3 regions of the Vreelandella sp. 2A-K22 genome follow, and region 1 is predicted to be linked to each of the others. Evidence: predicted binding sites of a transcription regulator. Region 1 holds the regulator's gene; each other region holds the start of a gene.
What was found. Region 1 encodes sigma-54, which starts transcription at its own class of promoters, with help from an activator protein. Its sites were predicted from a motif close to TGGCACNNNNNTTGCTNT; they were not measured.
Positions count from the first base shown of each region.

Region 2: the regulator sigma-54 is predicted to act here: its motif matches at 3,284-3,301, upstream of codB (cytosine permease).
Region 3: the regulator sigma-54 is predicted to act here: its motif matches at 3,184-3,201, upstream of ACW17M_RS21970 (HAD-IIB family hydrolase).

Region 1 covers NZ_JBSUGC010000002.1:223,215-228,665, forward strand. The annotation lists gene pmbA (metalloprotease PmbA) at 1-617, shown strand, start outside; gene ACW17M_RS03305 (HPr family phosphocarrier protein) at 634-903, opposite strand; gene rapZ (RNase adapter RapZ) at 949-1,881, opposite strand; gene ACW17M_RS03315 (PTS sugar transporter subunit IIA) at 1,969-2,439, opposite strand; gene hpf (ribosome hibernation-promoting factor, HPF/YfiA family) at 2,444-2,752, opposite strand; gene ACW17M_RS03325 (RNA polymerase factor sigma-54) at 2,850-4,265, opposite strand; gene lptB (LPS export ABC transporter ATP-binding protein) at 4,395-5,144, opposite strand; gene lptA (lipopolysaccharide transport periplasmic protein LptA) at 5,156-5,451, opposite strand, start outside.
Region 2 covers NZ_JBSUGC010000009.1:173,147-178,597, reverse strand. The annotation lists gene ACW17M_RS13970 (amino acid ABC transporter substrate-binding protein) at 1-714, opposite strand, end outside; gene ACW17M_RS13965 (amino acid ABC transporter substrate-binding protein) at 727-1,620, opposite strand; gene ACW17M_RS13960 (diguanylate cyclase domain-containing protein) at 1,625-3,073, opposite strand; gene codB (cytosine permease) at 3,345-4,610, shown strand; gene codA (cytosine deaminase) at 4,627-5,451, shown strand, end outside.
Region 3 covers NZ_JBSUGC010000020.1:4,037-9,487, forward strand. The annotation lists gene ACW17M_RS21950 (GNAT family N-acetyltransferase) at 1-96, opposite strand, end outside; gene ACW17M_RS21955 (FlgO family outer membrane protein) at 182-712, opposite strand; gene ACW17M_RS21960 (hypothetical protein) at 777-1,442, opposite strand; gene ACW17M_RS21965 (OmpA family protein) at 1,653-2,663, shown strand; gene ACW17M_RS21970 (HAD-IIB family hydrolase) at 3,315-4,232, shown strand; gene ACW17M_RS21975 (glycosyltransferase family protein) at 4,293-5,451, shown strand, end outside.

The DNA.
Region 1 (5,451 bases):
TGCTGTTTGACCCATCGTTGGCCAGTGGCTTGATTGGCCACCTGCTCGGTGGGTTAGCCGGTGGTGCGCTTTACCGGCAGGCCTCGTTTTTGTGCGACCGGCTCGGTACACCATTGTTTCCCGACTGGTTTAGTCTCGAAGAGCGGCCAATGGAGATTGGCGCCACGGCAAGCTCACCGTTTGATGGCGAGGGCGTGCAAACGCGCAATAATCGCTTTATCGATCAGGGACGCATTGCCAGCTATATGCTCTCTTCTTACAGCGCTCGTCGTCTCGATATGCAAACCACGGGCAATGCCGGTGGGGCACGTAACGTGCGTTTAGCAACGCCACTGCAATCACGCGAAAGCTTGTTGCAAGAGATGGGGCGGGGTATTTGGGTGACTGAGTTGATGGGCCAAGGTGTCAACGGTGTGACCGGTGACTATTCCCGCGGTGCAGCAGGTTTTTGGGTCGAAAATGGAAAGGTGCAGTACCCGGTCGAAGAGTTCACCATTGCCGGAAACCTGGAGCGGATGTTTGCTGGCTTAGTAGGTATTGGCGATGACACTGATACCCGTGGCAGTGTTCACACGGGTAGCTGGTTGATTGATGCCATGACCGTGGCGGGGGACTAACAAGCCAAGCGGCGGCTTACTGATCCTCCTCAAAGCGGGCGTCGAACAGCGCTTGAATCGCTTCAAGCGCCTGTTCGGCGTCATCGCCTTCGGCGGTGATTCTAAGCTCGGTGCCACAAGGTGCGGCAAGCATCAGCAGTGACATGATATTGGCGGCGTCGGCGGCCTGTTGCTGTTTGTAAACGCGTATTTTTGCCGTGAACTGTTGGCCGCATTTGACCAGTTTTGTCGCCGCGCGAGCGTGTAGCCCGCGTTGATTGGTAAGTGTAAGTATGCGTTCTGGCACCCTGGTTCCTTTTCGCCGAGTGGTGTCATTAATGGATAGACGCGCTTAAGAGGTCTCTGGCCGCTCGTTAGGTGTGGAAGCGCTGACGAGGGGAGCGGCCAACTGTTCGCTTATGGTGTAGTGCAGACCCAGTTCGCGGTGGCGAAGTTGAACTTCGCCCATGCTAGGAGTCAATTTTTCCGCTAACTTCTCGGCCATATAGACCGAGCGGTGCTGGCCACCAGTACAGCCAATCGCGATAGTCATGTAGCTACGTTGGCTATTCTGGTAAGCGGGTAGCCAACGCTCTAGCCAGGCCAAGATGTCGTCGCTCATGGCATCAACAATCGGATAGCTGTTCAAAAAAGCCACGATTTCCGCGTCGCGGCCAGTGAACTGGCGCAGCGTTGGATCCCAGTACGGATTTGGCAGGCAGCGCACATCGAAGACCAGGTCGGCGTCTAACGGTACGCCGCGTTTATACCCAAACGATTCCAGCGTTAGCGTCAGCTTGTCGCGCCGCTGATGGGCTACTTGGTCGGTAATGCGACGGCGTAAATCGTGCACCGATAATCGTGATGTATCGATCAATAGATCGGCCAGATCGCGAATATCCTCTAGCGTCGTCTCTTCTTTATTGATCGCCTCTTCCAGCGTCATTTCGCTATCGCGGGTCAGCGGATGACGGCGACGCGTTGCTGAGTAACGCTCAAGCAGTATGCGCGCATCGGTGGTCAGGTAAATAACTTGAAAGTCGATTTTACGCTGGCGCAACTCGTCTAATAAAGAGGGCAGGCGCTCCAGAGCTCCCGGCAAATTGCGGGCATCAATACTCACCGCTAAATGTGCTCGGTCGCCCTGGTCACGCAGTTCATCCACCAACGACCCCAGCAACATAGCTGGGAGGTTATCAATCGCGTAGTAGCCAAGATCTTCCAGCGCTTGCAAGGCGATAGATTTACCTGACCCGGAGCGGCCGCTAATGATCACCAGTTGCATAGAGTCTCTCTTTGCTTTGATCAAGCTGCGTTGAGGGTGGTGAGCGGATAACCTGCTGTGATCTGCCCTGAACAGGGTTTCAGACCCTTAGGCCGCTGATTGCTCGCGAATTTTGGCGGTAATCAGCTCAAGCAGTTCGCGCTGGCTGGCTGCTTTACGCAGTTGCTGGCGCGTGTCCGCATCATTCATGATGGTCGCTACCTGACCCAGTAGTGAGAGATGCGTGTCATCTGCCTCTTCGGGTACCAACAGGACAAACACCAGATCTACCGGGTCGCCGTCGATAGCGTCAAAATCGATCGCTTCAGCCAGTTTCAAAAATCCAGCGATAGGGGCGTTGCAGTGGGGGCTACGCGCATGAGGAATAGCCACGCCGTTACCAATACCCGTACTACCTAAGCGCTCGCGACCGATTAAACGGCTAAACACTTCTTGGCTGTCCAGGCTGGGGATATTTTGGGCGATAAAGGTGCTGTAAAACTCCAGCACCCTTTTTTTGCTGCCCCCGGGGACGTCGAACAGAACGCGTTCCGGGGGGAGTATGGTTTCCAACGTCATTGAATTAACGCACACCGGCGCCTTGGGCGCGAGCTTGTGCTTTTTCCTTGTGTTTAACGAGTTGACGGTCGATTTTGTCCGCTAGTGCGTCGATAGCGGCGTACATATCACTGTCTAGGGCTTCCGCATGTAAGTCAGCACCTGCGGCGTGCAGCGTACAGGCGGCCTGCTGGCGCTCTTTCTCCACTGATAAGGTGACTTGCACCGTAGTTATATTGTCGTAATGGCGCTCTACACGCTCAAGCTTCTCGTTGACATAGTCACGCAAGGCGTCAGTCAGTTCTACGTGATGACCAGTGATATTTACTTGCATTGACGTGCTCCTTATCCATCGGACTGTACTTCGATTGTAACCCTTTTTGCCGCGTTGCAAAGCCCTTGTCGAGAGTTTCCCTGAAACGTTAACGAAGTTAGCGCAAACGACGCCGTTCACTGGAAGAGGGAATGCCCATGGCTTCACGGTATTTCGCCACCGTACGACGCGCCACTTGAATCCCTCCTTCGCCTAATAGCGTCACTAAGCGGCTGTCTGAAAGCGGCTTGCCGGGCGGCTCCTCTTGAATCAGTTTCTTGAGTCGTGCACGGATGGCGGTGCTGGAGTGGCTGTCGCCATCTTGACCGCTCACCTGGCTTGAGAAAAAGTATTTGAGTTCAAACACACCACGGGGTGTATGGATATATTTTTGCGTCGTTACCCGTGAAATAGTCGACTCGTGCATCTCCACGGCTTCGGCAATGTCGGCCAGTATCAGTGGTTTCATGGCTTCTTCGCCGTGCTCTAAAAAGCCAATCTGGCGGGTAATGATCTCGCGACCAACACGCAGCAGCGTATCGTTTCGGCTAGAGAGGCTCTTGATCAACCAGCGCGCTTCCTGCAAGTGCTCTTTGAGAAACTGGTTGTCATCGCTTTTATCCGCACGCTTAATCAAGCTGGCGTAGTCGGGCTGAATGCGCAGCCGTGGCAGGGCCTCGGGGTTGAGCTCTAAATGCCAGCCTTCATTATCGTGGCGGACGACTAGATCGGGGGTGACATAGCTGTCATCGGTGTCGCCGTAGGCGCTGCCTGGGCGTGGGTCTAGGCTGCGAATAAGCAGGATGACATCGGCCAGCTGTTCGTCGTCGAGCCCTAGACGGCGTTTCAGCAGACGCATATCGTCTTTGCCAAGCGCTTCGAGAAACTGCCGCACCAAGCGGCGGGCGGGAACCAGCAGTGGCGTATCATCGGGGAGAGCGGCGAGCTGCAGCATCAAGCATTCACGCAAGTCACGGGCAAATATGCCGGTCGGCTCAAACTGCTGGAGCTTGAGTAGAATGGTTTCCACTTCGCGCTGGCTTAGCCCGTCAATGCCCTGGGCACGAAGCCCTTCACGGATGTCGTTGAGCGGCTGGGTCAGGTAGCCGTTGGCGTCTAGCGCGTCGATTAAACTTTCCGCGACAAGCTGCTCGCGAGCGCTAAAATCGGTCATGGCGAGTTGCCACAGCAGGTGGCCATGAAGGCTCTGCCCGGCTGCCTGGCGCTCAAAGTCGGGGCCTTCGCTGCTGCTGCCCCCCTGGCTTCCCATATCTTGATAGGTATCTGACCAGTCGCTATCTACCGAGAGCTCAGTAGGGATGCTCTCTGACCACTCTTCTTCCTTAGGCTCGCTGACAGCCTGTTCACTAAATTCATCTTCCTGCTCCAGCATGGGATTGGCATCGAGGGCCTGCTGAATTTCTTGACGAAGATCCAGCGTAGAGAGTTGCAGCAGCGCAATGGCCTGCTGCAACTGGGGCGTCATGGTCAGCTGTGTGCCGATACGCAGTTGGAGAGAAGCTTTCATGACCATCTGAGAACCACTCGTTAATCAGAATGCTCCACCCTAGTGCGAGTGAGTGCTTGGCGCAAGTGCAATAAGCATGCCATTGGTCGTAAAGTTGTTTTAAAGCGCTATTTAGGGGCAATTAAGGCAAAAACATTACAGGCGAAAATCGGCGCCCAAATACACATCCCTTACTTTTTGGTTGGTGAGAATCGAGGCGGGCGAGCCACTGGCGATGATTTGCCCATCGCCGACGATATAGGCGATATCGCAAATGTCTAGTGTTTCACGCACGTTGTGATCGGTGATCAGCACGCCGATATGGCGCTGTTTCAGTGCACGAATGATGGTTTTAATCTCACCTACCGAGATGGGGTCAACGCCCGCAAAAGGCTCATCGAGCAGAATAAAAGCGGGCTCTGTGGCTAGCGAGCGGGCTATTTCTACACGCCTGCGCTCGCCGCCCGAAAGGCTCATGCCCAGGTTGTCGCGAATATGGGTGATATGGAAGTCTTCGAGTAGCGCTTCCAGGCGCTGTTCGCGGTCGCTGCGGTTAAGCTCTTTGCGGGTCTCGAGTATCGCCATAATATTCTCGGCAACCGAGAGTTTGCGGAAAATAGACGCCTCTTGAGGTAGATAGCCAATCCCCGCGGCTGCGCGCTCGTGCATGGGGGCGCGCGTTAAATCCACATCGTCGATACCCACCTTGCCAGCGTCGGATTTGACCAGCCCAACAATCATATAAAATGAGGTGGTTTTGCCCGCGCCGTTGGGGCCCAAAAGGCCAACGACACTGCCTTGGGATATCTCCAGATTGATGTCTTTGACCACTCGGCGGCGTTTGTAGCTTTTAGCCAGGTGGTGGGCATAAAGGGTTTTGATCGGCGCAGTGTCAGCAGTGGCCACAGCTAGGCTCCCTATTGTTCAGGCTGAAGGGTCATGCGTATGCGCTGGGGCTCGCTGCCATCAACGTCAGAGCGCGCTTGAATCACTTCTCGGTCAATAAAATACTCAAGGCGACCGCCACTAAAGGTGTCCTCTTGCTGGGTCAGTTCGGCTTGGTCGATCAGCTCTACGCGACGCTCGGCGACGTGATAAATAATCCGCCGCGCCCAGCCTTCCGTGGGGCCTTCTTGCCCTTCGCCTTGATGGCGCAAGTAGGCGCGCTCACCGGTAGCGGTGGCTGTCGAGAGTTCGCCCGCGTCGTTGCGTT
Region 2 (5,451 bases), on a different contig from region 1:
CAATTGCATTAAAAAACCGAGTGGCTCTATCGACGTAATGGCTTCTTCGGAAAGCGCGTACGCGTCAGGGTGATCGGACTCAGCAATCATTGTGCTCAGTAACACATCATCCATCGCAAAAGCCGCTACGCGCCCATCAGCGACTAAATCAAACGCTTCTTGCAATGTTTCGACGGGCACGACCGATAAATTCAGTTGGCGTTCTCGATTTACCTGATTGATCTGACTGACATTGACGGTGCCACGCGCCACGCTCACGCTACGCCCGGCCAAATCCTCCAAAGTGGTAAAGCCATTTGCCTTCAGGGCCACATAACGCACCGAGACAAAGAAATGGCTAAGCGCAAACTGCGCACTCTGCCGCCGCTCTTGCGTATTAGTACTGGCATTACACTCAATATCGATATCGCCACTATTGAGCAGTTGCACCCGGTTACTGGGCGTACGATACACATAGGCTATCTCAAGAGAAGGCAGACCTAGTTGCACTTGCAGCTGTTTCGCTAAGCGTTGGCAAATATCGATAGAGTAACCGACGACGTTACCGTGATTATCTAAATAAGAGAATGGCGCTGTATCACCATAGCCTACCCTCAACACGCCGGTTGCTTCTATGCGTTCAAGTGAATCGATAGGCGTCGTTGCATGTACAGCCTCTCCACCAGACATCATTACCAGCAAGCTACACCACCCAAGCAATAAACTTCGGCGCATAACACACCTCCTCTACTCTCTATACTGCTCCGGATTGGCAAAAATAGCGGCAAGCGCTGGCGCTAGCGGCAAGTTCAATACTCGGTTATCGGGAGGGAGCGGCTGCAAAAACCATTTTTCATAAAGAGCGTGAATAGTGTCACTCAGATAAATGTTACGCAGCTGCTTATTTACCAGCTCAACAAAAACAGGATCATCAGGCGGCATCATTAAGCCATAGGGCTCGGCACTACTCAGTGTTGCTTGGGAAATATGAAAAGCGGCAGGATCCGCGGCAGCCGAAACCAAACCAGCTAACAAAATATCATCCATCACAAACGCGGATGCCTGGCCTGAAGCCACCATTTCAAAGGCTTCTTCATGATTGCGGCTTAGCATTACCGATATATTTAGCCCCTCGGTGCGATTGAGTTCGTTAAGCTGGGCAATGTTGACGGTGCCAGTGGTTGATACAACGCTGCGTCCCGCCAAATCCTGCAAACTGTCCATCTGCTGCTCGGTGAGGGATAAATAGCGCGTTGCGGTCAGAAAATGAGGGTACGAAAAAGCGGCTTGACGACGACGTTCAGGGGTATTGGTGGTCACTCCGCATTCGATATCCACGTCGCCATTACGCACTAATATAAATCGATTTGCAGGCGTTACCGGTACATAAGTTACCTTGAGTTCACCTAAGCCCAAGGTTTCCTCCAGACCTTCGATGACATTTAGACACAGGTCGATCGCATAGCCTGTCGGTTGGTCGTTAACCAGATAGGAGAAGGGTACTTCGCTGGTGCGATGGCCGATAGCAATCTCACCAGCCGATTCAATACGCGACAACGTTGGTGAGGAGGCTATCTCCTCACTAGCAGCGGCGCCTTGCCACATCGCACTTGTCACTAATAACGCTACTAGCCTCTTCATAGGCTTACCTTTGTTCGATGATCCCCGAATCCATTGTCATCCCTGATTCATAGAGCATATAGCGGTCACGTCCTTTCGCCTTGGCTGCATAGAGCGCCAGATCTGCGTGACGTAGCAGATCGTGGCTATTGCGGCCATCGGCGGGCGCGGTAGCAATGCCAACACTCACTCCAATATTAATTTCCTGGCTATCAAACTGATACGGTTCACGTAAAGTGGACACAATCGCTTCTGCCAGTACTTTTGCCTCACTGGTGGCACTGCGCACAACGCGTTGAATGATGGCAAACTCATCGCCACCAAGGCGCGCCACCAAATCATTGTTGGTCAGCAGCCCCTGTACCCGCTGACTGACTTCAACTAACAGAGCATCACCCGCCGCGTGCCCCAGGCTATCGTTTACTGCTTTAAAATGGTCAAGATCGAACAGCATGACATTAAAAACGTCGCCTTGAAGCAGTGAGTGCACCGCGGTTGTTAAAGCGTTGTTTAATTGCACGCGGTTGGGCAGTTTGGTCAGCTCATCATGATGAGCTAGATGCTGAAAGCGCAGCGCTTCGTCTTTAACTTCAAGTAGGTGCTCACGTTCAATGACTTTCTTACGAAGCGCGTCTATGGCCTTTGCCATTCGGCCAATCTCATCATTACGGTCGGTATAAGGCGTGCTGTCAGCGGTCTGGTTTTTAGCGATTTCGGTGAGCGACTTAATTAATACCGGCACAGGTGTGAATAACTGACGCATCAAAATAGTGACCAGCAGGGCTGTTGCGACCAATACCACCAGTAGCGCTATAAATGCTTTGCTGATCAGATCATCACGCATCTGATACAGCCCTTCCTTCTGGCCTATAGTGGCTACCAGCACGCCTAATAGTTGACCATCAGGAGTAACAATGGGCAGTGAGCTAATGAAGTGCTCTTCACCGCCAATTCTGGCAAATCCAACATAAAAATCAGCGGCATCCACTTTTGTTTGCCATGTAGCTACCGTCAAGTTGGCAGGTGAGTCTGATGGTGTATTAAGCGCATCTGCCACTACGGTGAGAGAACCCTCCGATGCCTTCGCAAACAGCCATACGTTGTTACGTGTCTGTGCACTTGCCAGCGCCAATACATCAATCGGGCTAAACCCAGTTTCCAGAACCGACTCTTCATCGCCTATCGGGCGCTGGGAAATGATATGCGTGACTTGCCCAGTGCCATCTGTCTTCACTGCCACGGACGTATAAATACGTCTAATAGTCGCGCTCACTATCTGGGCATTCACCTGGGCTTCGCGCGACCACTGCTCCCGAGCCCCCCGTTCAACCATAAAAAATCCTGACAGAGCCCCGGTTAAATACGCAAACAGCACGCCCATCAGCATAAACATCACCACCTTACCCACCAGGGTATGATGCCAAGGAAGTTTAGCCGCAGGCAGTGAAGCATTCCTATGCTGGGGTTCTGGCATCTACTCCGGTTCCTTCATGGCTATAGCTGCAGCGGGCCTATTTAGCTGTAATCGCAATGAGCACTCGTCGCTTGAACAGGTTTTTGATCACTCTCTTCTTCGGCAAGCATATAAAAACAATTAGGCTTTAATGGCTAAAGTAGCATTAAAAAGAGCTGGCATGTCTCATAAAAATTACAAGCGTAATCATTCTTATTAATCTAGGCTTTTTGGCATATCTCTTGCTTTATAAGTAGCTAACAAGTTTGCTGATTTATATTAGGAGAGCGTGATGCATAATTCTGACTATCCACTCAGTGAAGTCCCTACCAGCGCCCGCAAGGGCCTGCTTTCTACCTCGGCAGTACTGCTTGGATTTACGTTTTTCACCGCCACCATGTGGGCGGGCGGCACGTTAGGCCAAGCCTTTCCGATTGGCCAACTGCTATGGATCATAGTGATTGGCAACCTCCTGCTGGGAATGTATGCGGCAGCCCTCGCCTATATTGCTTGTAAAAGCGGGCTCAATTCGGTGCTGATGGGGCGCTTCTGCTTCGGCGAAAAAGGTAGCAAACTTTCTGATTTTATTCTCGGTTTTACCCAGATTGGCTGGTACGCCTGGGGCACCGCCACGATTGCCCTGGTGTTAGTACGCACCACCGGGATGCCTGAATGGCTGGAAATCCCCTTAATGGTGCTCTTTGGGTTTGGTTTCTGCGTCACCGCCATGATCGGCTACAAGGGCATGGACTGGCTGTCGCGCTTTGCTGTACCCGCGATGATGCTGTTTATCTTAATCAGTCTGTTTACCGGGTTGGTCGATGTGCGCGGTTTTGCGGGACTGAGCCAGCAAACGCCCACGGAAAGCATGAGCGTAGCAGCGGCGGTTACCGTCATCATTGGCACCTTTATTAGCGGGGGCACCCAAGCCACCAACTGGAGCCGCTTCGCCAAGACACCAAAAATTGCCGTCATCTCCACCATGGCGGCTTTTTTTGTAGGTAACGGCTTAATGGTACTGACCGGCGCGCTGGGCACCATGATTTACCAGCAGGCGGATATCGTGGATGTATTGATCGCCCAGGGGTTTGTCACCATCGCCGTGCTGATGCTGTTTCTGAATATCTGGACGACCCAGGACAACACCATCTACAACTTCGCCGTGGCGGGCTGCAATTTACTGCGCACCGAAAAGCGCCGTTTGGTCACTGTGGGCGGTGCAGCGATTGGCACCGTGCTGGCGGTGGGCGGCATGTATAACCTACTCATCCCGTTTCTGGTGCTACTCGGCACCTTTATACCGCCCATGGGCGGGGTGATCATGGCGGACTTCTGGCTCAAGCATAAAGGCCGCTACCCGTCGCTTACGTCCGCGGCACTGCCCGATTTCAATCGTCGCGGGTTAGCTGCCTATGCCATCGGTGCAGGCGCGGCTTACTTTTCCCCGTTACTCCCCCCGCTGGTGGGCGTGGCAGTGGCGGCAGGCAGCTACGCCGTGCTGCTTCGTTTAAACCACGCTACGCTGAGCGATACACTTCCCTCTACGGCTAAACAATAAGTGAGCCCTTTTTCATATGCCCATGCAGATCATTAACGCTCGCCTTCGCCAGCGCCCCGAGCTTTACCGACTTGAGATTGAAAACGGCACGTTCACTGCTATTACCGTGCAAGACGCGCCGCAAACAGCGAGCGAAGGGCAGATTGATGCGGGCGCCAAGCTGGTTTGCGCGCCGTTTATTGAGCCCCATATTCATTTGGACGCCGCCCTTACGGCGGGCGAGCCTAGCTGGAACCAGAGCGGCACGCTGTTTGAAGGCATTGAGCGCTGGGGCGAGCGTAAGCCTATGCTCACCGAAGCGGATATACGTGAGCGAGCGCTGAAAACGCTTAATTTATTGATCGGCAATGGCGTGCAGTTTGTGCGCACCCACGCCGACACCAGCGACCCTAGCCTGATTGGGCTTAAAACCCTGTGCGCCTTGCGCGACGAGTTAAAAGATAAAATTGATATTCAGGTAGTCGCCTTCCCGCAAGACGGCCTGCTCTCTTACCCAGGCGGCGATCGGCTGATGGAGGAGGCACTAGAGATCGGCGCCGATGTGGTGGGCGGCATCCCCCACTTCGAATACACCCGTGAGCTGGGCGTGGCCTCCATGAAGCGAGTGATCGAATTGGCGATCAAGTACGACCGCCTGGTGGATGTGCACTGTGACGAGATTGACGACCCCAACTCGCGCTTTCTCGAAGTACTGGCCTGCGAGGCGCTGTTTAATGATTTGGGCAGCCGCGTTACCGCCAGTCACACCACGGCGATGCATTCCTACGACAATGCTTACTGCTCCAAGCTGTTTCTGCTGCTAAAACGCTCGGGTATTAACTTTGTCTCCTGCCCTACCGAA
Region 3 (5,451 bases), on a different contig from region 1:
GATATCTCGATAAAGCGCTTCAAGAAAAAGATGATCTGAATCTCTAGAGGGTCGAAGTTGCAACCCATCGTTTAAGTGCCCGCCAATACCTGCCATTCGTTTGCCATTGCCCAAGGATATAAGTTGATTGAATCGCCCACCACTACAAGATAAACGTGAGCTTGCCAAAAATCGTGAGTGCTCACCAACCCCCTTGGCCCTCTAACAAGCTTCGGGTGTTGTTATTGAGCGGTAAGCGGAAATCGGCGCTGCCGAGTACCATGGCATCACCTGCTCGAACGACCCGAGCACTTACATAGACGTAGTCCTGGCCCTGTGCATAGGTGCCCATTAGAATTGAACGGGCGTTGTGCTGAGCGGTTAGGCGCTGAACTTGCCGTGATAGAATCAATTCCCCCACGCTCTCTTCGATAAACATGCTGTCGCGCATTTTGACTTCGCGTACCTGCATACCCTGGCGGGCCAGTGCGGAGGCCATAATTTCAGAGCTAATACGCCCAAGCGTAGACGACTGGCTTAGATTGTCGATGCTCACAAAAGTGGCGGCAATCATGGGGCTATAGCGCGTGAGCTCTGGATTGCTGGCAACCATCTGCTCGGCAGCGGCATGAACCAATTCAGAGAGATCGGGTTCCGGTTCGGCGGGCGTGTTGTTAGCATTGCCCAGCGCGCTGCAACCAGCCAGTAACAGTAGCGTTATGCCCATGGTCATCCCACGGGTAGCATGGCCGATAGAGCGAGCGCGCCAAGTAGTTAAAAGTGTCATCAGCATGAAATTACCACGTATCAGTAAGGGGAACGGAGGGTGTGGTAGGTGCCTGAGGCACGCGATGAGGGGCATATTGACGACGGTCACCGGCATTGATGTAGTAAATGTTGGACGAAGAGTAGAGAATTCGTTCGCCATCGATAATTTGCGTGGTCACGATGATCTCTTCGTCACCGGTGTATGTCCAACTACCGCTGGTGGTATCGGCAAGCATGCCGGCGGGGATTAATCCCAGCGCAGGTTCGCTCCACTGATTAAACGGAATCGTGGCTACCGCAATGCCCGCGGTGAGTGCGGTAAAAGCGCCAACCGGTGGGCGGATAAAGCCGCGGTCACGGTGCTCGACAACTTCGACGTCGATAGTGATATTGGCGCTGTTTGCAGTGGGGACGGTGGTAAGGTTAGCGCCCCGTGACACCAGTTCGCTGGTCAGCAGTGCGCGAAAGCCACGCCCAAATTCACCGCCACTGTAGGCGTGCAGTGCTTCACTGTCTGACTCGCTGATGTGTAAATCGCGATTGCGAACGCGCTCGCGTTGTAAAATGCTGGTAGCTTCATGGCGGGCCAGCACATCCCAGTGGTGAGCTGCCTGCATACGTTGCTGTTCGGTATAGGGGTAGGTAGTGGCGATCGGCGCTTGAGATGTGTTGGCATAAAAGCAGCCGCTAAGCATTAAGCTTGCCAGCCCCAAACTAACAGGACGTATGAAATAGGGTAATGGAAATAATCGGGGACGGGTGCGCACCTGCTGGTTCCTTTTTCGCTACAAAACGGCTTTTGATAGACTATGTGCTTTGCTTAGTTTGCCATGCCTAATTCGACGTATCTAATTCATCATACCTAGCAAGATCGGCCACGAGGTTAAAAACTTGAATGAGCGATAATGCCAATGCTTGAAGATCACCGCGGCGGTCCGCGCCATGATTCGCTGATGTCGGCCTATCATGAAAGTGATAGCGGTAGCGGTTGGATGATCAGTTATCTCGATATCATGACCTTGTTGGTGGCTCTGTTCGTGGTCATTATCGCCGCTGCAGGGCCGGTTATTCCTCAATTGAACCAGAAGGATAGTGTGAGCGAGGACGCGGGCACATCCTCGCCTACTTTGGGAGTCCCCCTGCCTGAAGCATTGGCCCAGGTAAGCCATGAGCGTGAGAGTGTCGCCCGGTGGAGCAGTGCAGGATTGAACCCCATGGCGATTAGTGCGGCACTTGGCGTGGCAGGGCTGCCCAAGCTGGCCGATCTTCCTCGACGAGTCAGCTTCGGTGTTCCACCGCTTTTGGCTGCACCATTGCCGCCTGCTGAGCCGGTTATTTCTTTACCAAAACTACTGATGCCCGCGGGCAGTGATGATTTTACATCGCCCTTAGCTGACTACATGGTGGTGTTAACCGACCACCCCCCGGCAAATGTACAAGCGGTGAGCGATGAGTCAGTAGCGGGGGCGACTGCGCTAAATCAGGCGCTTTCGGAACGCGTTGAAGAGTCTACCTATTTGCCCGACCTGGAGGGTGTTGAAGTATCGCGGGTGGCTGAGGGGATTAGCCTGCGTGTACAGGATCAACTGCTGTTTCCCTCTGCCACGGCTGAGCTAACCAACGATGGGTCGTCACTAGTGAGCAGTTTGCTCGAGACTATTCAGCGCTACGATGGCGAAGTGTGGGTGGAGGGCCATTCGGACAGCCAGACCATTAGCACCGAGGAGTTCTCATCTAACTGGGCGCTGTCGAGTGCTCGTGCCATTGCCATTGTGGAAGCGCTGGAAGCGGCGGGCGTGGATGCTGAACGCCTTCGCGCAGTCGGCTTGGCAGCAACAAAACCGCTAGAGAGCAACGCCACCGCGGAAGGGCGTGCACGTAATCGGCGGGTTGAGGTGGTGATTCATGTGGAGTAAGGGGCAGTTAATAGAGGAGTAAATAGCTGCTCAGCTATAAGGAAAATGTCATTGCGAGAAGCGCAGCGACGCGGCAATCTGATTTGTCAGTGATAGCTAACCCCGAGATTGCTTCTCTATGTTTGCAATGACGGCAACATGATCGCCACGCTTCGCTCGCGATGACATAAGAGGGGCAATGACATAGAAAAAAGCCCGCCGGGGGAGGCGGGCATTAAAGGGCTTGGCTCACTGCAGTCCACTGGCATCAGGTGAGGGGGTGTACAGGGTTGCCAGTGGGTACAATATCAGTATAGCTATTTATTAAGCGTTGCCAAGTGCGGTAAAGCTTTTTTTACTTTTTATCATCTTAGTTATCGCTAATGCTTATTCTGAAAGGGGCTGTACAAAGCGCACCGATCTGCTTCATGCACTTTTGTGGTGCGTTTTAACTGCCTCTTTTTGGTGCTTGCAAGTACTCTGATTTATTTATCCCGTCAAATTCCACGTAACCCTCTGTTGAATAGACACTTCTCTGTTTTGGCTTATTAATTGCTATGCTTTACGTAGCAATTAATAGCTGGTCATAGTAGTTAATAGCTGGCCATAGCTATTTAGGCGTTCTAGACATGACGTCTTAACGAAGCGTTAAGGCCGAAGAGAGGTAGTGCTATGCCTGAACCCGCTCGTCTTTCAGCGTCAACCCCTTCGGTTGATCCGGCTCTGCAGCCGCGGCTTGTCTTGACCGATTTAGATGGCTCACTGCTCGACCATCACAGTTATGACTTCAGCCCTGCTGCTCCCTGGCTTGCCCGCTTAAAGCAAATGGGGGTGCCGGTGGTTCCGGTGACCAGTAAAACCCGTGCCGAACTGATACCGCTGCGCGAAGCGCTGGGCCTCACGGCAACCCCATTTATTGCTGAAAATGGTGCGGTTATTGGTCTCCCCCCTGGCTGGTGTCATGCACGCTTAGACCGTCCAGGCAGTGGCCGTGATGGTGTCGTTATCAAACATCCTGGTGTGGATATTGGCTTTATACGTGCCCGATTAAAGGTGTGGCGTGAACGCTTGGATATTCGCTTTACCCGCATGGGAGAGATGAGCGTAGCTGAGGTGATGGAGCTTACCGGGCTCGACGCAGTTCGCGCCCGGGATGCTCGGCAGCGGGAAGGTAGCGAACCGTTGTTGTGGGAAGACTCGGCCGCGGCCCTTGAGACGTTTCGCGCCGCTTTAGAGGGGGATGGCTTACAGCTTACTCAAGGTGGGCGCTTTTGGCATGTAATGGGGCGCTCCGCCGATAAGGGCAATGCCGTCGAGTGGCTGGTTAAACGCTTCACGGCATTAAGAGGGCGAATGCCTCTTTCATTGGGTTTGGGAGATGGGCCAAACGATATCACTATGCTTGAAGCAGTGGATCAAGCGGTCGTGATACGAGGTTGTCACGACTTAGCCGTAGAACCCCGCAACGCTTCGCTCTATCGCACGGATGCCACAGGGCCAACCGGCTGGGCTGAGGGAGTGGCCTACTGGTGGGGGCGAGATGACCGCCGTTTAGCGACGGCGGAAAAGGGCGATGCCGCTGTCCTTTGAGTACAGTTCTTTGAGTCCAGTACTTTGACCCCAGTTCTATGAATCCAGGGAGGTAAGTGAATGAGTGACTTTCATCAAAACGGAATTATTACCGACTTTCACAACCTTACCCGGCGCTCGGTGGAGGCGCTTGAACAAGAGCTGTGCCAGTTTGCTCGACGACGTCCAATGGGGCTGATTCTACCGTCGCTGTTTTCGGAGCTGGAAGGGCCAGCGCTGTCGGCGATCGTCGATGAGCTGGTTAAAGTCCCTTATCTCAACGAGATAGTCATTGGCCTGGATAGAGCCGATCGCGAGCAATTTTTATATGCTCGGGAGTTTTTCTCACGCCTGCCGCAACACACGCGCATCTTATGGAACGATGGCCCACGGCTGCGCGCCCTGGATGCGGAGCTGGAAGAGCACGGTTTAGGCGCTTTAGAGCCTGGGAAAGGGCGCAATGTATGGTATTGCGCAGGCTATATGCTGTCGTCAGGGCGCTCGACGGTGGTAGGGCTTCACGACTGCGATATTTTGACCTATGAGCGTGGGCTGCTTGCGCGCTTGATGTATCCGGTGGCGCACCCCAATTTCAATTACAGCTTCTGCAAAGGTTATTACCCCCGTATTGCCGAGGGCAAACTGAATGGGCGCGTCTCACGGCTGTTAGTCACACCGCTGCTGCGGGCGCTTAAAACTGTCTGTGGGCCGATGCCCTACCTTGATTACCTGGATAGCTTTCGCTACCCACTGTCAGGTGAGTTTGCGATGCGCAGCGAAGTGCTTGAGGGGATTCGTATGCCTGCGGATTGGGGGCTGGAAATTGGCGTTTTGTCGGAGTTACAACGCAACTACTCCCTGCGCCAGCTCTGCCAGGTAGATATTGCCGATGCCTACGACCACAAGCATCAGCCGGTTAGCGAAGATGATCCTGATAGCGGCTTAAACCGCATGAGCCTGGATATTTCAAAAGCGCTCTATCGCAAACTAGCCACCCAGGGGGTTACCTTTAGCAGCGAAGACTTCCGCACGCTTAAAGCTACCTACTACCGCTTTGCGCTGGATTTGATCGAAGCCTACGACCACGATGCGACGATGAACGGCCTAAGCCTTGATCGCCACAGCGAAGAGCAGGCCGTGGAGCTGTTTGCCAGTAACCTGCTCGAAGCGGGCAATCTTTTTATGGATAACCCACGTGAGCGACCCTTTATCCCCAGCTGGAACCGTGTTCAGGCCGCGG